4 regions of the Aquamicrobium lusatiense genome follow, and region 3 is predicted to be linked to each of the others. Evidence: predicted binding sites of a transcription regulator. Region 3 holds the regulator's gene; each other region holds the start of a gene.
The links. The regulator PhoB, encoded in region 3, activates phosphate uptake and scavenging genes when phosphate is short. The targets are predictions, from matches to a motif close to TGTCATNNANCTGTCAT.
Positions count from the first base shown of each region.

Region 1: the regulator PhoB is predicted to act here: its motif matches at 1,631-1,647, upstream of HNR59_RS01985 (YdcH family protein).
Region 2: the regulator PhoB is predicted to act here: its motif matches at 1,912-1,928, upstream of HNR59_RS13850 (BtaA family protein).
Region 4: the regulator PhoB is predicted to act here: its motif matches at 2,117-2,133, upstream of ugpB (sn-glycerol-3-phosphate ABC transporter substrate-binding protein UgpB).

Region 1 is NZ_JACHEU010000001.1:382,948-387,442, forward strand. It holds gene ispG (flavodoxin-dependent (E)-4-hydroxy-3-methylbut-2-enyl-diphosphate synthase) at 1-1,031, opposite strand, end outside; gene HNR59_RS01985 (YdcH family protein) at 1,387-1,566, opposite strand; gene HNR59_RS01990 (YdcH family protein) at 1,815-2,018, shown strand; gene HNR59_RS01995 (M48 family metalloprotease) at 2,069-3,670, opposite strand; gene thiQ (thiamine ABC transporter ATP-binding protein) at 3,734-4,462, opposite strand; gene thiP (thiamine/thiamine pyrophosphate ABC transporter permease) at 4,459-4,495, opposite strand, start outside.
Region 2 is NZ_JACHEU010000001.1:2,888,275-2,892,769, forward strand. It holds gene HNR59_RS13835 (peptidoglycan recognition protein family protein) at 1-676, opposite strand, end outside; gene HNR59_RS13840 (J domain-containing protein) at 673-1,392, opposite strand; gene HNR59_RS13845 (hypothetical protein) at 1,524-1,778, opposite strand; gene HNR59_RS13850 (BtaA family protein) at 1,977-3,224, shown strand; gene HNR59_RS13855 (class I SAM-dependent methyltransferase) at 3,248-3,883, shown strand; gene HNR59_RS13860 (serine hydrolase domain-containing protein) at 3,858-4,495, opposite strand, start outside.
Region 3 is NZ_JACHEU010000001.1:63,872-68,366, reverse strand. It holds gene pstA (phosphate ABC transporter permease PstA) at 1-100, shown strand, start outside; gene pstB (phosphate ABC transporter ATP-binding protein PstB) at 117-938, shown strand; gene phoU (phosphate signaling complex protein PhoU) at 977-1,684, shown strand; gene phoB (phosphate regulon transcriptional regulator PhoB) at 1,707-2,396, shown strand; gene HNR59_RS00390 (ROK family protein) at 2,383-3,648, opposite strand; gene xylF (D-xylose ABC transporter substrate-binding protein) at 3,900-4,495, shown strand, end outside.
Region 4 is NZ_JACHEU010000001.1:834,060-838,554, forward strand. It holds gene argH (argininosuccinate lyase) at 1-1,348, opposite strand, end outside; gene tlpA (thiol:disulfide interchange protein TlpA) at 1,381-2,064, shown strand; gene ugpB (sn-glycerol-3-phosphate ABC transporter substrate-binding protein UgpB) at 2,200-3,507, shown strand; gene ugpA (sn-glycerol-3-phosphate ABC transporter permease UgpA) at 3,750-4,495, shown strand, end outside.

The sequences.
Region 1 (4,495 bases), 320 kb from region 3:
ACCTTGAGCTGTTCCACGCCCGGATATTTCGTGCGCCACACGGGCATGTTGCGGCGAATGTCCGCCTGGATGTTCTGCGCCAGTTCCTGAAACACGGTCGAGGTCGTGCGTCCGCAGCCCGGACAGGCGGCGACGATCGGCACGAACTGGCGAAAGCCCATGGTCTGGAGCAGTTCCTGCGACACCTGCACCTCGCGCGTGCGGTCGCCGCCGGGCTCAGGCGTCAGCGAGATGCGAATGGTGTCGCCGATGCCCTGCTGGAGCAGGATGCCCATCGAGGCCGAGGAGGCGACAATGCCTTTCGATCCCATGCCGGCTTCGGTGAGGCCAAGATGCAGCGCATGGTCGCAGCGCCGTGCCAGCTCGGCATAGACGGCGATCAGGTCCTGCACGCCGCTGACCTTGGCCGAAAGGATGATGCGGTTGCGGCCAAGACCGATCTCTTCCGCCATATGCGCCGACAGGATGGCCGACTGCACGATCGCCTCGCGCGTCACCTGCTGCGCGGTCATCGGAAAGCCGTTGGCCTGGTTCTCGTCCATCAGCCGCGTCAGCAGTTCCTGATCGAGCGAGCCCCAGTTGACGCCGATGCGCACCGGCTTGTCGTAGCGGATCGCCATTTCCACGATATCGGCGAACTGTTTGTCCTTCTTGTCCTTGAAGCCGACATTGCCGGGATTGATGCGGTACTTGGCCAGCGCTTCGGCGCAGGCCGGATGGTCGGCCAGAAGCTTGTGGCCGATGTAGTGGAAATCGCCGACCAGCGGCACGTTGATGCCGAGCCGCGCCAGCCTGTCGCGGATCTTCGGCACGGCCGCAGCGCTCTCGTCGCGGTCCACCGTGATGCGCACCAGTTCGGAACCGGCCCGATGCAGGGCGGCCACCTGCGCGACCGTGCCGTCGATGTCGGCCGTGTCGGTATTGGTCATCGACTGCACCACGACAGGCGCATCGCCGCCGACCATGACGCCGCCGACATCGACGCCGACCGAGGCGCGGCGCGGGAACGGAGAGGAAAAATACCCGGTCATACCGGCTGCCTCTGACATTATTCCATGGACTTGTCCGCATCCCGCGGGACGCGTCGCAAACCCTGCTGCAACACATTCTGCATACCGGTCCGGGATAGCGCGACCGGCAGAACAGGCACCGGCACGCGCAGACCAGGCACGCGAAACTCTGCCATGAGGTGGAGGACGCAACCGATCTTGTCAATGCCGCCAATGCACACGGCTGCCATGTGATGGAAAATCACATCAAGCGCGGGCGCCCACAGACATCGTCAGGATGCGGCTGATTGTCGATCCGGCAAAACGGCTGACCAGCCAGCGGCCTGACGCCGCTGACCGGGTCTGCCTTGTTTCCGGCTGTCAGGCCGGCGGAAATTCAGTGAGAGGTTGGTTGGGACTTGAGTTTCTCAATCTCGTCCTTGAGGGCCAGCTTGCGTCGCTTCAGGTTGGCGATTTCGAGAGCATCGATGGATGGATGCAGCATCGCCGCGTTGATCTGCCGCTCGATATCGCTGTGCTTCCTGCTGAGTTCGTCAAGATGGGATGCAAGAGACATGATTGGTTCTCCCTTTCATGGTTTCCTCGATTGCGGCCGCCACCGATGTTGCCAGTCCACATTTGTGACGGCTGCATGACACTGTGCCATCAACGGCGGCGGTTGTCGAACGCATAAGGGTTGCATTCCACCCTTGGCCAAAATGTGGTAGTGATTTGCCAGCGAGCGGTTTTTTCGAGCCTCTCCCCCTCCTAATCGGATACCCGTTGCAGCATGCGGCGGGCGTCGAATTTTATATATGGTAGGTAATGTCCGAGCAGGAACAGGCCGAGATTCGACTCGAATTTGCGCGTTTGAAGCAGGACCATGCCGATTTCGACGCCGCGATAAACGCCATGATCGCCACGGGCTGTGATCCGTTGCAGATCCAGCGCATGAAGAAGAAGAAGCTGGCGCTGAAAGACAGGCTGCGCACGCTGGAAGATCGCATCATTCCCGACATCATCGCCTGAGGCAGACGGCATAGCCGACGCGACGACACGGAAGAACGCCGTGGCGGCACCTACCTGTCGGTGACGATCTTGACCTTGTCTCCGGCTGAAAGCGTCGCTCCCGGCGCCAGCGCATTCAGCACCCGAAACAGGTCGAGCTTGCGATCGACGCCTACCATCTGCGCCGCCAGCATGCCCATGGTCTGGCCGGGCCTGACGGTCACGACCCGGATGCGAAGCGGCTTGAGGGCATCCTTCTCCGCCTGCGTAAGAACCCGGAAGGAGCCGCCGACCGCCCTTGCCACGCTGTCGAGCGACGTGCTGGCTGCGGGTGCCGCGGTCAAAAGCCGGTAGACCTGACTGCCGGCCCGGATCACGGTGACGTCGAACTGCCAGCCTTCGGCCCGCGCCCGCGCGGTTGCCGCCGGGCTGCCGTTGATGGTCGTTTCACGCACACTGTCCGTTTCGAGGCCCGCCACCCAGCCGCTGCGGATATAGTCTGACAGCGAGCGGTTCGGATCGAGCGACACGCCATCGAAGCGCACCGCCATGTCGCCCGGACCCGTAGCGGTCACGGCGGCGGCCGAATTGTCGATCATGAAGCCATCCGGCACGGAGAAGGAGATGCCGAGCTTCGGATGCAGGAAATTGTTGCCGCGCACATAGCCTTCATCGGGCGTGTCGCCATAGAGCAGACCGTCTATGCCGGCCAGATAGCTGTCGCGATCGCGCGTACCGGTGCCCGGCTGGCCGAACTGGCGCGCGTGGCGCAGCGCCAGTTCGATGCGCTGCGGTGTATTCGGATGTGTCGCGAGAAAATCGAGACTGGCGTCGGTCGCTCCGCTGACCGAGCGGAAATCGGTGTAGGCCGACATGGATTGCAGGAAGCGGCTCGCCGCATAAGGATCATAGCCCGCCTCACCCACCGACCGGATGCCGATGACGTCGGCTTCCAGTTCCTGATTGCGCGAGAACTGGGCGAGCCTCAGCTTGCCGCGGATGAGGGCTGCCTTGGCGGTCGGGCTGTCGCCCAGAACGTCGGAGACGACCTTGGTGGCCAGTCCCTCTTCCGCTTCCAGCCGCTGCCTCTGGAGCCCGTGATTGGCGGTGACGTGGCCCATCTCATGCGCCACCACAGCCGCCAGCTCCGATGAATCATTGGCGAGCGCCAAAAGCCCGCGCGTGATGTAGAGATAGCCGCCCGGCAGCGCGAAGGCGTTGACGTTGGGCGAATTGAGAATGGTGATGCGGTAGTTCTGGGTCGGATTCGCCGAAACCGTGGTCAGGCTGCCGATGACCTTGGCCACCATGCGCTCCAGCTTGGGATCGGAATATTCGCCGCCATAGGTCGCCAGAATTCTGGGATGCTGCGCGCGCGCCAGTTCCGCCAGCTTATTGTTGGCGGTGACGTTGTCCACCGTCACGGGCTTCGCGGATGGCCGGAACGCCGATTCCTGCATGTCCGGAGGCACGATGGCCTGACATGAAGCCAGCGCCAGAGCGACGCCCGCGAGCAGGAAAGCTCGGGCCGGGAACTGCTTGCGTTCGGGCTTGACGACGGACGACAGTTGAACTTCCTTTCCACGGCTGTGGCGCCGGCCGCACCCGCCCGGATCTGACCATACCGGACCTGACCAGGCACCAAACGGCCACGATTCGGCCAGTCCTGCCATATTCCCTAATGTCGCATTGATGGCAAATTATGTCCGCATGCGGGCAAACCTGCGCGCCACCCCTCAGGAAAACCCGATATAGCGCCGAAACGCCTCCGGTCCAGCCTCGCCGAAGAAGTCGCCGATCGGGCCGCTCGCCACGGGTTTGCCGGCTTCGATGAAGGTCATGTCGTGAGAAATGCGCCGTGCATCCTCGGGCTGATGGGTCACGAACAGAACCGTCATGTTGCGCTCGGCCTGCAAACCGGCCACCAGATCCAGCATGTCCTCCCGCAGGGCCGGTCCCAGCGAAGCGAAGGGCTCGTCGAGCAGCAGCACCGGCCGCTCGCGCACCAGAACCCGCGCCAGCGCCACCCTCTGGCGCTCGCCGCCCGACAGTTCGCGCGGCAGCCGCCGCCCCTTGCCGGAAAGCCCGGTGCGCTCCAGCGCCTGCGCCACCGCCGCGCGGTCGGCATCGGTGAGGCGCAGCGACGGCGAGCGGCCGAGCCCGACATTCTGCTCCGCCGAAAGATGCGCGAACAGATTGTTTTCCTGAAACACCATGGAGACGGGCCGGGACGCCGGCGGATCGCCGGTCACGTCGCGCGCGCCGATCAGCACCCGGCCGCTCTGCGGCATCTCGAAACCGGCCACCAGATTGAGAAGCGTGGATTTGCCCGATCCGCTCGGCCCCATGATGGCGGTGATGCAGCCCGGCCGGAACGTCACATCGAAGGCGAATGCCGTCTCGCCATAGCTGAACGCCACCTTGTCCAGACGGACCTCCACGCCGGATGCTGCCGGTTGGGTCATGGCTTCGTCTCCCTCGCCAGCCGGGCGGACAGG
Region 2 (4,495 bases), 2.8 Mb from region 3:
GGAAGTGGCGCTGGAAGGCCTCCACGACGATGCGCGTCTGCGCGTCGTAGACCCCGGTGATCTCCACGCCATAGCCGTAGAGCGCCAGCATGGATTGCAATTTCTCGACGTCCGGTCCTGCATCGCCCTCGGTAAGCACCGGCCCGGCGCGCACCGGCGAAGGCGGAACCAGATGGCCGACGCCTTCCCCGAACAGCCGCTTCCACGGAAACTTCTCGCCCGGATCGACCTTGCGGCCGGGCGCGATGTCGGAATGGGCGAGGACTCGTTCCGGCCGAACCTTGTGGCGCTGCATGATGCCCCCGCACAAGGCGATGACGGCATCGATCTGCGGTTTCGGAAAACGAGGATAGCCCAGCGCATGGCCCGGATTGACGATCTCGATCCCGATGGAAGTGGAATTGATGTCGCTCACGCCCCGCCACGAGCTTTTGCCGGCGTGCCAGGCGCGGTCGCTTTCACGCACCATCTGCACGATGCGCCCATCCTCATGCACCAGATAATGCGAGGAAACCTCGCTCTCGGCATCGCAAAGCCGCACCTCGGCCGCGTGGCCGCTCTCCATGCCGGTATAGTGCAGGATGATCATGTCAGCCCGCATCCCGTCGCGCCGCGGGCCGAAATTGGGCGAGACCCTGATTTCGGCACCGGCATGATCGGGGGCGAAACCGCTCATGCCGCCTGCAGGCTCCGCTCGATCAGCTCATAAGCGGCGTTGATCGCAGCTAGCCGTGTGGTGGCGATGGCTATGAACTCCTGCGGCAGCCCCCGGCCGATCAGCCTGTCGGGATGATTCTCCGCCACCAACTTGCGATAGTGCCGCTTCACCTCGGCCAGCGGCTGCCCGCGTTCGATGCCCAGCACGATATACGGATCGGCCGTGCCCAGTTCGACATGGCGCGACAGGATCGTCTGGTAATGATCCTCGGCGATGCTGAAAATCTCGGCCACCCGGCGCAGAAAACCTTCCTCGCGCTCGTGCAGCACCCCGTCAGCGGTCGCGATGTGGAACAGCCCGTCGAGGATGTCCTCCAGCATCATGCAGTTGGGGCCGCCATTGCCGCACAGCCCCGCCATCTGCCGCGCATAGACCTCGAAGCCGGCCGTATCCTGCTTGGCCAGATCATAGAGACGCGCCACATTGCGCGCTTCCTGCGGCGGCACCTCGAAGATCGCCTGAAAGGCCCGCACCTCGTCCTGCGTCACCACGCCGTCCGCCTTGGCCATCTTGGCCGACAGCGCAATCATGGCCACGGAAAAAGCCACCTTGCGCCGCAGCTCGGGATCGCCGGCGAACAGGGTACGGACGGCCTCCACCATGTCGGCCACGCCGTGAGCCGTAGAGGAAGAAAGGCGCTGAATGAAATCGCCGATGCGGTTCCAGATGGACATGGTGGCTGTTTAGAGCCTTTCGCGCGCGCAGGGAAGCATGCTGTTCTCCCTTATGACTGCCATGACCATCCGGGCTTACGAAAAAGGGCCGGCAACGCCGACCCTTTGCAACCTCAACGGTGTGGGAAAAATTATTCGGCCGGCGCGGGCATCACAGGATCAACCTGCGAACCGCTGTCGCTCGGGGCCGGAGTAATGCTCTGCGTGGTGGAACCGTCCGTAGCGGGCGGGGGCGCGGCAGGCGCGGTCGCATCAGGCGCAACAGGCTGCTCGGCGGCCGGCGGCGTGGTGCTCTGGGTGGTGGTCGCATCGGAACCGCTGTCACTGCAGGCGGCAACGCCGAAAAGGGCCACGGCGGAAATCGATGCAAGAACGAGCTTCTTCATGTTTCAGTCTCCTTACAAACACCCCCGCCTTCCCTGGCGGTTGCGAATGTAATGCCGAAAGGCGCTATCTGTTTCATAACGTTGCGTTTCGTTCTGTAACAGCGCTCCCGCTCTCCGCGTACTCTTCATCCATCGTCACGCGCCTGTCATTGCCCTGCGATACCCGCTGTGCCCACAACCACAGGGGAATCGCTTTTCATGACCGACGTTTCAGGCGAACTGGTTTTCCGGCGCGGCAAGGAAGTTGGCAAAGCCGTTTGCCGCAATGGCGCCCTCTCCCGCGACGGCCTGTCGGAGCGCCTGTTCGCCCTGCTGTTTTCCGGTCTGGTCTACCCCCAGATCTGGGAGGATCCAGAAACGGACATGGAGGCGATGCAGCTCGGTGAAGGCCATCGGGTCGTCACCATAGCCTCCGGCGGCTGCAACATCCTCGCCTATCTCACCCGCTCTCCGGCCAGCGTCGAGGCGGTGGACCTCAATGCGGCCCATGTCGCGCTGAACCGCATGAAATTCGCCGCAGTCCGCCACCTTCCCTCCCATGGAGATCTGTTCCGCTTCTTCGGCGAGCCGGGCAATGATCACAATGCCCTTGCCTATGACGCCTTCATCGCCCCGCATCTCGATCCGGCCAGCCGCCAGTACTGGGAAAAGCGCAACTGGCGCGGCAGGCGGCGCATCGAGCTGTTCAACGGCAATTTCTACAATGCCGGCCTGCTCGGCTTCTTCCTGTCGGCCGGCCATCGCATCGCCAGATGGCAAGGTGTCGATCCAGCCGAAATCATGCAGGCCAGAACGCCTGAAGAGCAGCGCCGCTTCTTCGGGGAACGGCTGGCGCCCCTCTTCGACCGGCCGCTGCTGAAATGGATCACCTCGCGCAAATCCTCATTGTTCGCGCTCGGCATCCCGCCCGCCCAGTACGACGCGCTGCTCGCCTGCGGCGACGGCTCGATGGCCGGGGTGCTGCGCGCCCGGCTTGAAAAGCTCGCCTGCGACTTTCCGCTGAAGGACAATTACTTCGCCTGGCAGGCCTTCGCCCGCCGCTATCCCGCCGCAGGCGAAGGCGCGCTGCCCGATTATCTGGTGGCCGCCCGCCACGAGGTCGTGAAACGCAACATCGACCGTGCCAGCATCAACCATGTCAACATGACCGACTATCTGGGCGCAAAGCCGGATGGCTCGGTCGACCGCTTCGTGCTGCTCGACGCGCAGGACTGGATGACCGATGCGCAGCTCAACGCGCTGTGGGCGCAGATTACCCGCACGGCGGCACCGGGCGCGCGCGTGATCTTCCGCACGGCCGCAGAACCCAGCGTCCTGCCCGGACGGGTGGATGCGGAACTGCTCGGCCAGTGGTCCTATGAAGAAGAAACCTCCCGCGCCTTCTGCAGGACCGACCGTTCGGCCATCTATGGCGGCTTCCACCTCTATGTGAAGGACGGGCAGTGAGCACGGGCAGCCATGCCGCGCTCATGGACGGCATCTACCGCCGTCAGCGGCACATCTATGACCTGACCCGCAAATACTACCTGCTCGGCCGCGACCGGCTGATCGAGGGGCTGGACGCGGCACCCGGCGACACCGTTCTGGAACTTGGATGCGGTACGGGACGCAACCTTGCGGTCGCGGCCACACGCTATCCGCAGGCGCGCTTCTTCGGCCTCGACATCTCCGCCGAGATGCTGTCGACCGCCAGCGCAGCCCTTGCGCAGAAGGGGCTGGCAAGCCGTGTCACGCTGGCCGTTGGCGATGCCACCGACTTCGATCCCGAAAGCCTTGTCGGCTCCGGCCGTTTCGACCGCATCCTCCTTTCCTATTCCCTCTCCATGATCCCCGGCTGGCAGCAAGCCATCTCGGCCGCGCTCTCGGCGCTGGCGCCGGGCGGCTCCCTGCACATCGTGGATTTCGGGCGTCAGGAGCGCCTGCCCCGCTGGTTTCGCGCCGCCTTGCGCAACTGGCTGGCCCGGTTCCACGTCACGCCGCGTGATTCTCTGCGCGAAGTTCTGGAATCGGAATCTGCGAAGCTGGGCGCAAGCCTCTGCTTTGAAAGCCTTTATCGCGGATATGCCGTGCGCGTGGTGGTCACTGCACGCCACCCGCCGTCGTAAGCGCGGCAACGAGCAGTTCGGAGCCATACCCGGCTGCCCTCGGCGTCAGCCCCATGCGCACCACCACCATGCGGCGCGACGGGATGACGGCAATTGTCTGTCCGTCATGCCCCTTCAGCCAGAATGTGTCGGCGGGAACACCCATCCGCGAGCCATTGCCGCCCGGTGCCTCCAGCCACATTTGCCCCCTGCCATAGACGCCGTTGGACGCGGGCGCGGGCTCTCGCATCCACGACACGAAGCCGGCGGGCAGGATCCGCTCGCCGTTCCACACGCCGTCGTCGAGCAGGAACTGGCCGAAACGCGCCCAGTCACGCGCCGTGGCATAGATGTAGGACGAGCCGACGAAGGTGCCCCTTGCATCCGCCTCGATCACCGCGCTCGACATGCCGAGCGGCCCGAACAGGGCGCGGCGCGGCCATTGCAGCGCCTGCTGCGGATCGTCCAGCGCCTGCTGCCACAGCCGCGACAACATCACCGATGTGCCGCTCGAATAGGAGAACACCTCTCCCACCGGCCCGCCCAGCTCCTTCGTGGCGGCGAAGCCTGCCATGTCTGGCTCCAGATAGAGCATGCGGGTCACGTCGGCGACCGCGCCATAGTCCTCGTTGA
Region 3 (4,495 bases):
GGAACGCACTTCCGGCGCCATCATCATCCTCCTGCTTTTCCTTGCCGCGATGAACCTGGCCGCGATCCTGCTGCGCCGGCGCTTCGAACGGCGCTGGTAATTAAGGAACAAAGATCGTGAACATTATGAGCGAAGCAACTCTGGAAAATGCCGTGAACGCCAAGGTGGCCGCCGTCAACGAACCCATCAAGATGCGGGGCGAGAAGGTCGGCGTCTTCTATGGTGACAAGCAGGCCCTGTTCGATGTGGATCTTCTGGTCCGCCAGAATCAGGTGACGGCGCTGATCGGTCCCTCGGGCTGCGGCAAGTCCACCTTCCTGCGCTGCCTGAACCGCATGAACGACACCATCGACAATGCGCGGGTCGTGGGCAAGATCACGCTCGACGGCGAGGACATCTACGACCGCGACATCGACGTGGTGGAACTGCGGTCGCGCGTGGGCATGGTGTTCCAGAAACCGAACCCGTTCCCGAAATCGATCTATGAGAACGTTGCCTATGGCCCGCGCATTCACGGCCTTGCCCGCAGCAAGGCCGACATGGATGCGATCGTGGAATCGAGCCTGAAGCGCGCCGGCCTCTTCAACGAGGTCAAGGACCGCCTGCATGATGCCGGCACCGGTCTTTCCGGCGGTCAGCAGCAGCGCCTGTGCATTGCGCGCGCCATCGCCGTGTCGCCTGAAGTGATCCTGATGGACGAGCCCTGCTCGGCGCTCGATCCGATCGCCACCGCACGCGTCGAGGAACTGATCGACGAGCTGCGCGAGAACTACACCATCGTCATCGTCACCCACTCCATGCAGCAGGCGGCGCGCGTCTCGCAGCGCACGGCCATGTTCCATCTCGGCAATCTCGTTGAGGAAGGCCCGACCGAGAAGATGTTCACCAACCCCGACGACAAGCGCACGCAGGACTACATCACCGGCCGGTTCGGCTGAGTGTTACTGCGGCCATTCCAACAGACGAGGAACGTATAATGGGTGCTCATACGGTGACCGCCTTCGACGACGATCTTGGCGAGATCGAAGGGCTGGTGCGTGACATGGTCAGCCTTGCCGGGTCTATGGTCGATGAGGCGACGCAGAGCCTGATCGTACCGGACACTGCGCTGGCCCAGCGCGTCATCTCCGAGGATGCGGTGATGGACGAGTTGCAGCGTCGTCTGGACGACCGCGCCATCACACTGATCGGCAAGCGCCAGCCGATGGCGCAGGACCTGCGTGCCATCGTGGGCGCGATCCGCATGGCCGGCGATCTCGAACGCATCGGCGATCTGGCCAAGAACATCGCCAAGCGCGTCGATGCGGTCGGTCAGTCGAGCGTGCCGCGCGCTTTCGCCCGCTCCATCGAAGACATGTCCGAACTGGTTCTTGAGCAGGTTCAGGGCGTCATCGACGAATATGGCGCGCGCAACCCGGAAGGGCTGGTGCGGCTGCGCGACGAAGACGAGCTGGTCGACGTCAAATACACCTCTGTGTTCCGCGAACTGCTGACCTACATGATGGAGGACGCGCGCAACATCACGGCCTGCACGCATCTGCTTTTCTGTGCGAAGAACCTGGAGCGCATTGGCGACCACGTGACCAATATTGCCGAAAATGCCTATTATGTGCTGACCGGCGAGCAGTTGCCGGCTCATCGTCCCAAGCAGGACGAGACTGGCATACCGGCACCTGCGGTTTGAAGCAGGATCGAGGAGACGAAGCATGATTGCACCCCGCATCATGGTGGTTGAGGACGAAGAGCCGTTGGGCGTGCTTCTGCGCTACAACCTCGAAGCCGAAGGCTATCAGGTCGAGATCGTCACGCGCGGTGACGAGGCCGAGTTGCGGCTGCAGGAAAACGTGCCGGACCTTCTGGTGCTCGACTGGATGGTTCCGGCGATCTCCGGCATCGAACTGTGCCGGCGCCTGCGCATGCGCGAGCAGACCGAACGGCTGCCCATCATCATGCTGACGGCGCGCGGGGAGGAAAGCGACCGGGTGCGCGGCCTTTCCACCGGCGCCGACGACTATCTGGTCAAGCCCTTCTCCATGCCCGAGCTGGTGGCGCGCGTGAAGGCGCTTCTGCGCCGCGCCAAGCCGGAAGTGCTGTCCTCTGTGCTCAAGGTGGGCGACATCGTGCTCGACCGCGAACAGCACCGCGTCTATCGCAAGAAGAGCGAGATCCGGCTGGGGCCGACCGAGTTCCGCCTGCTCGAATTCATGATGCAGCATCCCGGCCGCGTCTTCTCGCGCGGACAGTTGCTGGACAATGTCTGGGGCGAGACGATCTACATCGACGAGCGTACTGTCGACGTGCATGTCGGGCGGCTGCGCAAGGCCGTCAACACCGGCCGCATGCCCGACGTGATCCGCACCGTTCGCGGTTCAGGCTACGCGATCAGGGAAGAGTGACGGGCAGGGAAGAGTGACGCGCGGCCGGGCCGTCCTGCAGGGACCGCCCGCCGGCAAAAATCCGGTCATCGACATAAGTCAGCGCGCGCATGGCGCAGCCTTCGCGCAGCAGGGCGATCTGGTCCGGCTCGATGCTGAAGCTGATCGAGCCGGAATGCTGGCCGCCGGCAGTGCGTGCGATGGCATCGCGCAGGGACGGTTCGATCAGGTCGAAGGCGGCTGCATTGAGGCCGACCAATGCCACCGGGGCAGGGTCGATGAGCGCAAACAGGCTGCCAAGGCCGAAGCCGAGCGCTTCGCCTGCGATGCGGAACGCCTCGCGCTCGCGTCCTTCATGGTCCCGGGCCGCTTCCGCCAGCGCCCGCATCTCCGCTTCCCCGATATCGCCCCGGGGCTCCTCGTTCTGGTCATGGCCGGCGGCGCTGCGCCAGATGGCGTAGCTTCCTGCATAGGCTTCGATGCAGCCGCGCCGCCCGCAACGGCACAGCGCCCCGTCCGGCCTATGGACCATGTGTCCGAATTCGACGCCCGAGGAATGGGTGCCGGTGAACATCTCGCCCTTGAGCACCAGCCCCATGCCGATGCCGTGCGAGAGCAATATGGCGATGAAATCGTCGCGATAGCGGGCCGGATCGCGCCAGCGCAGCGCCTCGGCCATCATGTTGCAGTCGTTCTCCACCGTTACGGGAACAGAGAATTCCGCTTCCAGAATGTCGGCGAAGGGGATGTCCGTGTGCGGGGTGATCGGAGACCACAGCATGGAACGCGCTTCCGCGTCAGTAATGCCCTGAACGGCAAAGACGATACGCAATGGCGGGCCAGCCTTTGCTGCGGGGTGAGCAAGGCATCGTTGAAGCACTGCCACGCATTCGCCGATCAGTGCCTCGCGGGAGAGGGCGCGCGTGTCGAGCCGCAACTGCTCTTCGTCCAGAACAGCTCCCGAATAATCGAGCCGGACGGCGGAGAGGCTGTTGAGGGACAGCATCAGCGTTACCACGCTGGCTGCTGCGGGGTCGAGTTCGAGCCCGATCTGGGGCCTTCCGCGTCTGAGGGCAGGGGCATCATCCTGTCGGGCCTCGGCCAGAATGCCCTCGGCGATCAGGTCGGCGGAAATAGCGGAGATGGTGGAATGGCTGAGACCCGTGATAGTCGTGATTTCGGTGCGGGAAACCTGTCCGCCACGCCGCGCGGCCGCAATGACCATGGCGCGGTTGCGCCGGCGCAGATCGTCGTGCCGCATTCCAACAGTCATTACCTGTACTCTTCCTCCCTGCGTGCCGACGCTGCATAGCAGGCAGTGAACTTTGTCAGAAGCGGCGAAGGCTGTCATTATTTAATTCGGGTTTCGAAATAATTCACGGTTGGTCAGAAAATCCGTTGACACGGTCAGGTCGTTGCGCCACATTTTTTCGAGGCTCGAAAAAAAGTTCTCGCCCGGCTTGTTCACCGGCATGGCTTGTTTGCGGGTCACAACGTCGCGCCCATGGGCGCAGGGAGGAAATCATGAGGAATTTTACGGCTGCCATTCTGGCAGGTGTCGCCTTGTCTCTGACGCTTCCCCTCGCCGCACAGGCGAAGGACAAGGTCATCGGCGTGTCCTGGTCGAATTTCCAGGAAGAGCGCTGGAAGACCGACGAAGCGGCGATGAAGGCCGCGATCGAGGCGGCGGGCGACAAGTACATATCGGCTGACGCGCAATCGTCCGCCTCTAAGCAGCTCACCGACGTCGAAAGCCTGATCAGCCAGGGCGCCAATGCGCTCATCATTCTGGCACAGGATGCCTCGGCCATCGGCCCGGCCGTTCAGAAGGCGCTCGACGAGGGCATTCCGGTCGTCGGCTATGACCGCCTGATCGAGAATAGTGACGTTTTCTATCTCACCTTCGACAACAAGGAAGTGGGCCGCATGCAGGCCCGCGAGGTGTTCAAGCTGAAGCCGGAAGGCAATTATGTCTTCATCAAGGGCTCCGGTGCCGATCCCAATGCCGACTTCCTGTTCTCCGGGCAGGTCGAGGTGCTGAAGGAAGCGCTGGATTCCGGCGCGATCAAGAATGTCGGCGAGGCCTATACCGATGGCTGGCTGCCGGCCAATGCCCAGAA
Region 4 (4,495 bases), 770 kb from region 3:
CGGGGGCGGTGCCGCCGAAGCTCTGCCGGCTTTTCACCGAATTCTGCACCGACAGCACGGAGAAGATATCGGCGGTGATGCCCTCATGGATGGACTTCAGATCCTCCAGCGTCAGCTTTTCGAGGCCGCATTTCTTCTCTTCGGCCAGCGCAACCGCACGCCCGGTGACATGATGTGCCTCGCGGAAGGGAATGCCCAGTTCCCGCACCAGCCAGTCGGCAAGGTCGGTGGCGGTGGAGTAGCCGGAACCGGCAGCGCGCTTCATCGCGGCTTCGTTGACCGTCAGGTCGCGGACCATGCCCGTCATCGCCGCCAGCATCAGGTCGAGCGTCTCGGCCGCGTCGAACACGGCTTCCTTGTCTTCCTGCATGTCCTTGGAATAGGTCAGCGGCAGGCCCTTCATCACCGTCAGCAGGCCGATCAGGTGGCCGTTGAGGCGCCCGGTCTTGGCCCGCACCAGTTCGGCCGCATCCGGGTTCTTCTTCTGCGGCATGATCGAGGAGCCGGTGGAGAAGCTGTCGGACAGGCGCACGAAGCCGAATTGTGGCGTCGACCAGATGACGATCTCCTCCGCCAAGCGCGACAGATGGGTGCCGGCGATCGAGGCCACGGACAGGAACTCCAGCGCGTAGTCGCGGTCGGAAACGCTGTCGAGCGAATTGCGGGTCGGCTCGCGGAAGCCCAGCGCCTTCGCCGTCATGTGGCGGTCAATGGGGAAGCCGGTGCCGGCAAGCGCTGCCGCACCGAGCGGACTCTCGTCCATGCGTTCGATGGCATCGCGCACCCGCGACAGGTCACGCGCGAACATCTCGGCATAGGCGAGACAATGGTGGCCGAAGGTCACCGGCTGCGCGGTCTGAAGATGGGTGAAGCCGGGCATCACGGCGGCCGCATGTTCTTCGGCGCGCGCCACGAATGCCGCGATCAGCCCTTTCAGCGCCTCGGCGACGCGGTGGAACTCGTCCTTCACCCACAGCCGGAAATCGACGGCCACCTGATCGTTGCGCGAGCGGGCGGTGTGCAGCCGGCCGGCGGCCGGGCCGATCAGTTCGGCCAGCCGCGCCTCGATGTTCATGTGGATGTCTTCGAGCCTGGTGGAGAACTCGAATTTTCCGGCCTCGATTTCGCTGCGGATGGTGGCGAGGCCATCGGCAATTTTCTTGCTGTCGTCTGCCGAAATGATGCCGGTTTTGGCCAGCATCTCGCTATGGGCGATCGAACCCCTTATATCCTGCGCGTAGAGCTTGCGATCGTAGCCGACGGAGGCGTTGATCGCTTCCATGATCGCGGCGGGACCCGAGGCAAATCGTCCGCCCCACATCTGGTTGCTGGCCTTCTTGTCGCTCATCTCTATAACCCGTGCCCGGAGCAGTTGAAAAAATGGCAGACGGCAGAAAACTTTTCCCCACCACGCGCCTGATTCTGGCGGCCCTCCTGGCCGGTGCCGCAGCCGGCGCGCTCGCGGTATATGTCAGCGGCGGCCTTGAAGGCAACAATGCAACGGTCGCAACGTCTGCCATCGCCGCGCAGGATCGCGTGTGCGCCGCCAAAACGGAGCGCGCAAAGAAGGTAGCCGCCGCCGCGACAGGTCACGTCGCGGCCATGCTGCCGGCCGATCCGCCGCAATCGCTGGCCGGTCTTGCCTTCAATGACCCGGATGGAAAGCCGGCTACGCTTGCCGGCCACGCTGGCAAGACCGTGCTGGTCAATCTGTGGGCGACATGGTGCGCGCCCTGTCGTGCCGAAATGCCGGCTCTGGACGAGTTGCAGCAGAAAATGGGTGGCGACAGCTTCGAGGTGGTCGCCATCAACGTGGATACCGGCGACGACGCAAAGCCGAAAGCCTTCCTCAATGAAATCAAGGTGTCCGGTCTTGCCTACTACAGCGACCATTCCATGGGCGCTTTCAACGAGCTGAAGGCGAAGGGCCTTGCGCTCGGCCTGCCCGTCACCGTGCTGGTCGATGATGAAGGCTGCCTGCTTGCCCATATGAACGGCCCGGCCGAGTGGTCTACGCCAGATGCCGTCAGATTCATCGAAACCGCTCTGGGTGACGTAAAGTAAAGCCGGAGTTTTCCACGCTCCTTAACCGGCTTTCATCATATCGACACGCCGCTGTTGTCTGTCTGTCATATTCGCCCCATACTTCCGACCGCGGAACTGAACTCCATTTGGTCAATTATGTATCGGGAGATGAAGATGAAGCTTCTGGGTATTGCAGCAGGTCTTGCAACCGCACTCACCCTCTATTCCTCGGCCTCCGCCATCGCTGCCACCCAGATAAGCTGGTGGCACGCCATGACCGGCGCCAATGCCGAAGTGGTCGACAAAATCGCCAAGGACTTCAACGCCAGCCAGAGCGACTATGAAGTCGTGCCGGTCTTCAAGGGCACCTATCCCGAGACGCTGAATGCCGGAATCGCCGCTTTCCGCGCCGGCCAGGCCCCCGACATCATTCAGGTCTTCGACGTCGGCACCGGCGTCATGATGGCCGCCGAGGGCGCCATCCGCCCGGTCGCCGAAGTTCTGGAGGGTGCTGGCCTGAAGTTCGACAAGAGCCAGTATCTGCCGGGCATCGTCGCTTACTACTCGAAGCCCGACGGCACCATGCTGTCCTTCCCCTACAACTCTTCCTCGCCGATCCTGTATTACAACAAGGATGTGTTCGAGAAAGCCGGCCTCGACGTGAACAACCCGCCCAAGACCTGGGGTGAGGTTTTTGAAGCGGCGAAGAAGATCAAGACCAGCGGTGCGGCTGCCTGCGGTTACACCTCGACCTGGCTCACCTGGATCCATCTGGAGAACTTCGCCGCCTGGAACAACATTTCCTACGGCACCAATGAGAACGGCCTTGCCGGCGGCGACGTCGAGCTGAAGATCAACGCTCCGCTCTACGTCAACCACTTCCAGTCCATCGCCGATCTGGCCAAGGACGGCACCTTCAAATATGGCGGCCGCACTTCGGAGGCCAAGCAGCTGTTCCTTGCCGGCGAATGCGGCATTCTCACCGAATCGTCGGGCGGCCTTGGCGACATCGTCAAGTCGGGCATGAACTATGGCATCGGCCAGCTCCCCTATGACGAGGACGGCGCGGGCCCGCAGAACACCACGCCCGGCGGCGCCAGCCTGTGGGTGATGGCCGGCAAGTCGGACGAGCAGTACAAGGGCGTTGCCGCCTTCTTCAACTATCTGTCGCAGACCGATGTGCAGCAGTTCCTGCACGAGCAGTCCGGCTATCTGCCGGTGACGCTGGCCGCCTATGAAGCCACCAAAGGGTCGGACTTCTACGAGAAGAACCCCGGCCGCGAAACGCCGATCCTGCAGATGATGGGCAAGGCGCCGACCGAGAACTCCAAGGGCGTTCGTCTCGCCAACCTGCCGCAGGTGCGCGATATCCAGAACGAGGAGTTCGAGAAGATGCTCGCCGGCCAGCAGACCGCACAGCAGGCGCTCGACGCTGCCGTCACGCGCGGCAATGCGGCCATCAAGGAAGCCAACGCCAACTAGGCGCTGGTGTCCGGATCAGGGAGGGCCGGCGTCGTGCCGGCCCTCCGTCTTTCCATGGGTTCGCGGCTTTCTGCACGACCATGTCGCCATCATGGCGCAACGTTTCCCCCTTGCCGCGCAAGTCCCGAATTGCCTGCCATTGCGACGGAAGGGTCCGCCTGCGTGAACCATCTGCTTGAAACCACCCGGTCTTTCTGCTCCGATGGTCCCGCTTGCGCCGAAAGAAGCCGGAGGAGATGGACATGACGCCGCGCGTCGTATTTCCCAACCGCGTCCTGCCCTATCTGCTGCTGGCGCCCCAGCTCGCCATCACGCTGGTCTTTTTCTATCTCCCTGCCGCACAGGCGCTCTACCAGTCTATGCTGCGGGAGGACCCGTTCGGCCTGCGCTCCCGTTTCGTCTGGTTCGCCAATTTCAAAAAGGTTCTGGCCGATCCCGCCTATCTGAATGCGATGCATGTGACGGTGATCTTCTCCGTCGCCACCGCCGTCGTTGCCATGGGCGTGGCCTTGCTGCTGGCGGTGATGGCCGACAAGGTGGTGCGCAGCCGTGGTCTCTACCGCACCCTTTTGATCTGGCCCTATGCGGTGGCGCCGGCCATTGCCGGCATGCTGTTCCTGTTCATGTTCAACCCCTCGATCGGTACGCTGGCCGTGCTCATGCGCAAGGCCGGGATCTCGTGGGACCCGCTGCTCAATTCGACCGATGCCATGGTGCTGGTGGTGACGGCGGCGGCATGGAAGCAGATCAGCTACAATTTCCTGTTCTTCGTCGCCGGCCTTCAGGCGATCCCGAAAAGCCTGATCGAGGCGGCAGCCATCGACGGCGCGCGGGAGGTCAAGCGGTTCTGGACGATCGTGTTTCCGCTGCTGGCGCCCACGACCTTCTTCCTGCTGGTCATCAACACCACCTACGCCTTCTTCGACACTTTCGGCATCATCCATGCCGTCACCGGCGGCGGGCCCGGCAAGTCGACGGAAACGCTGGT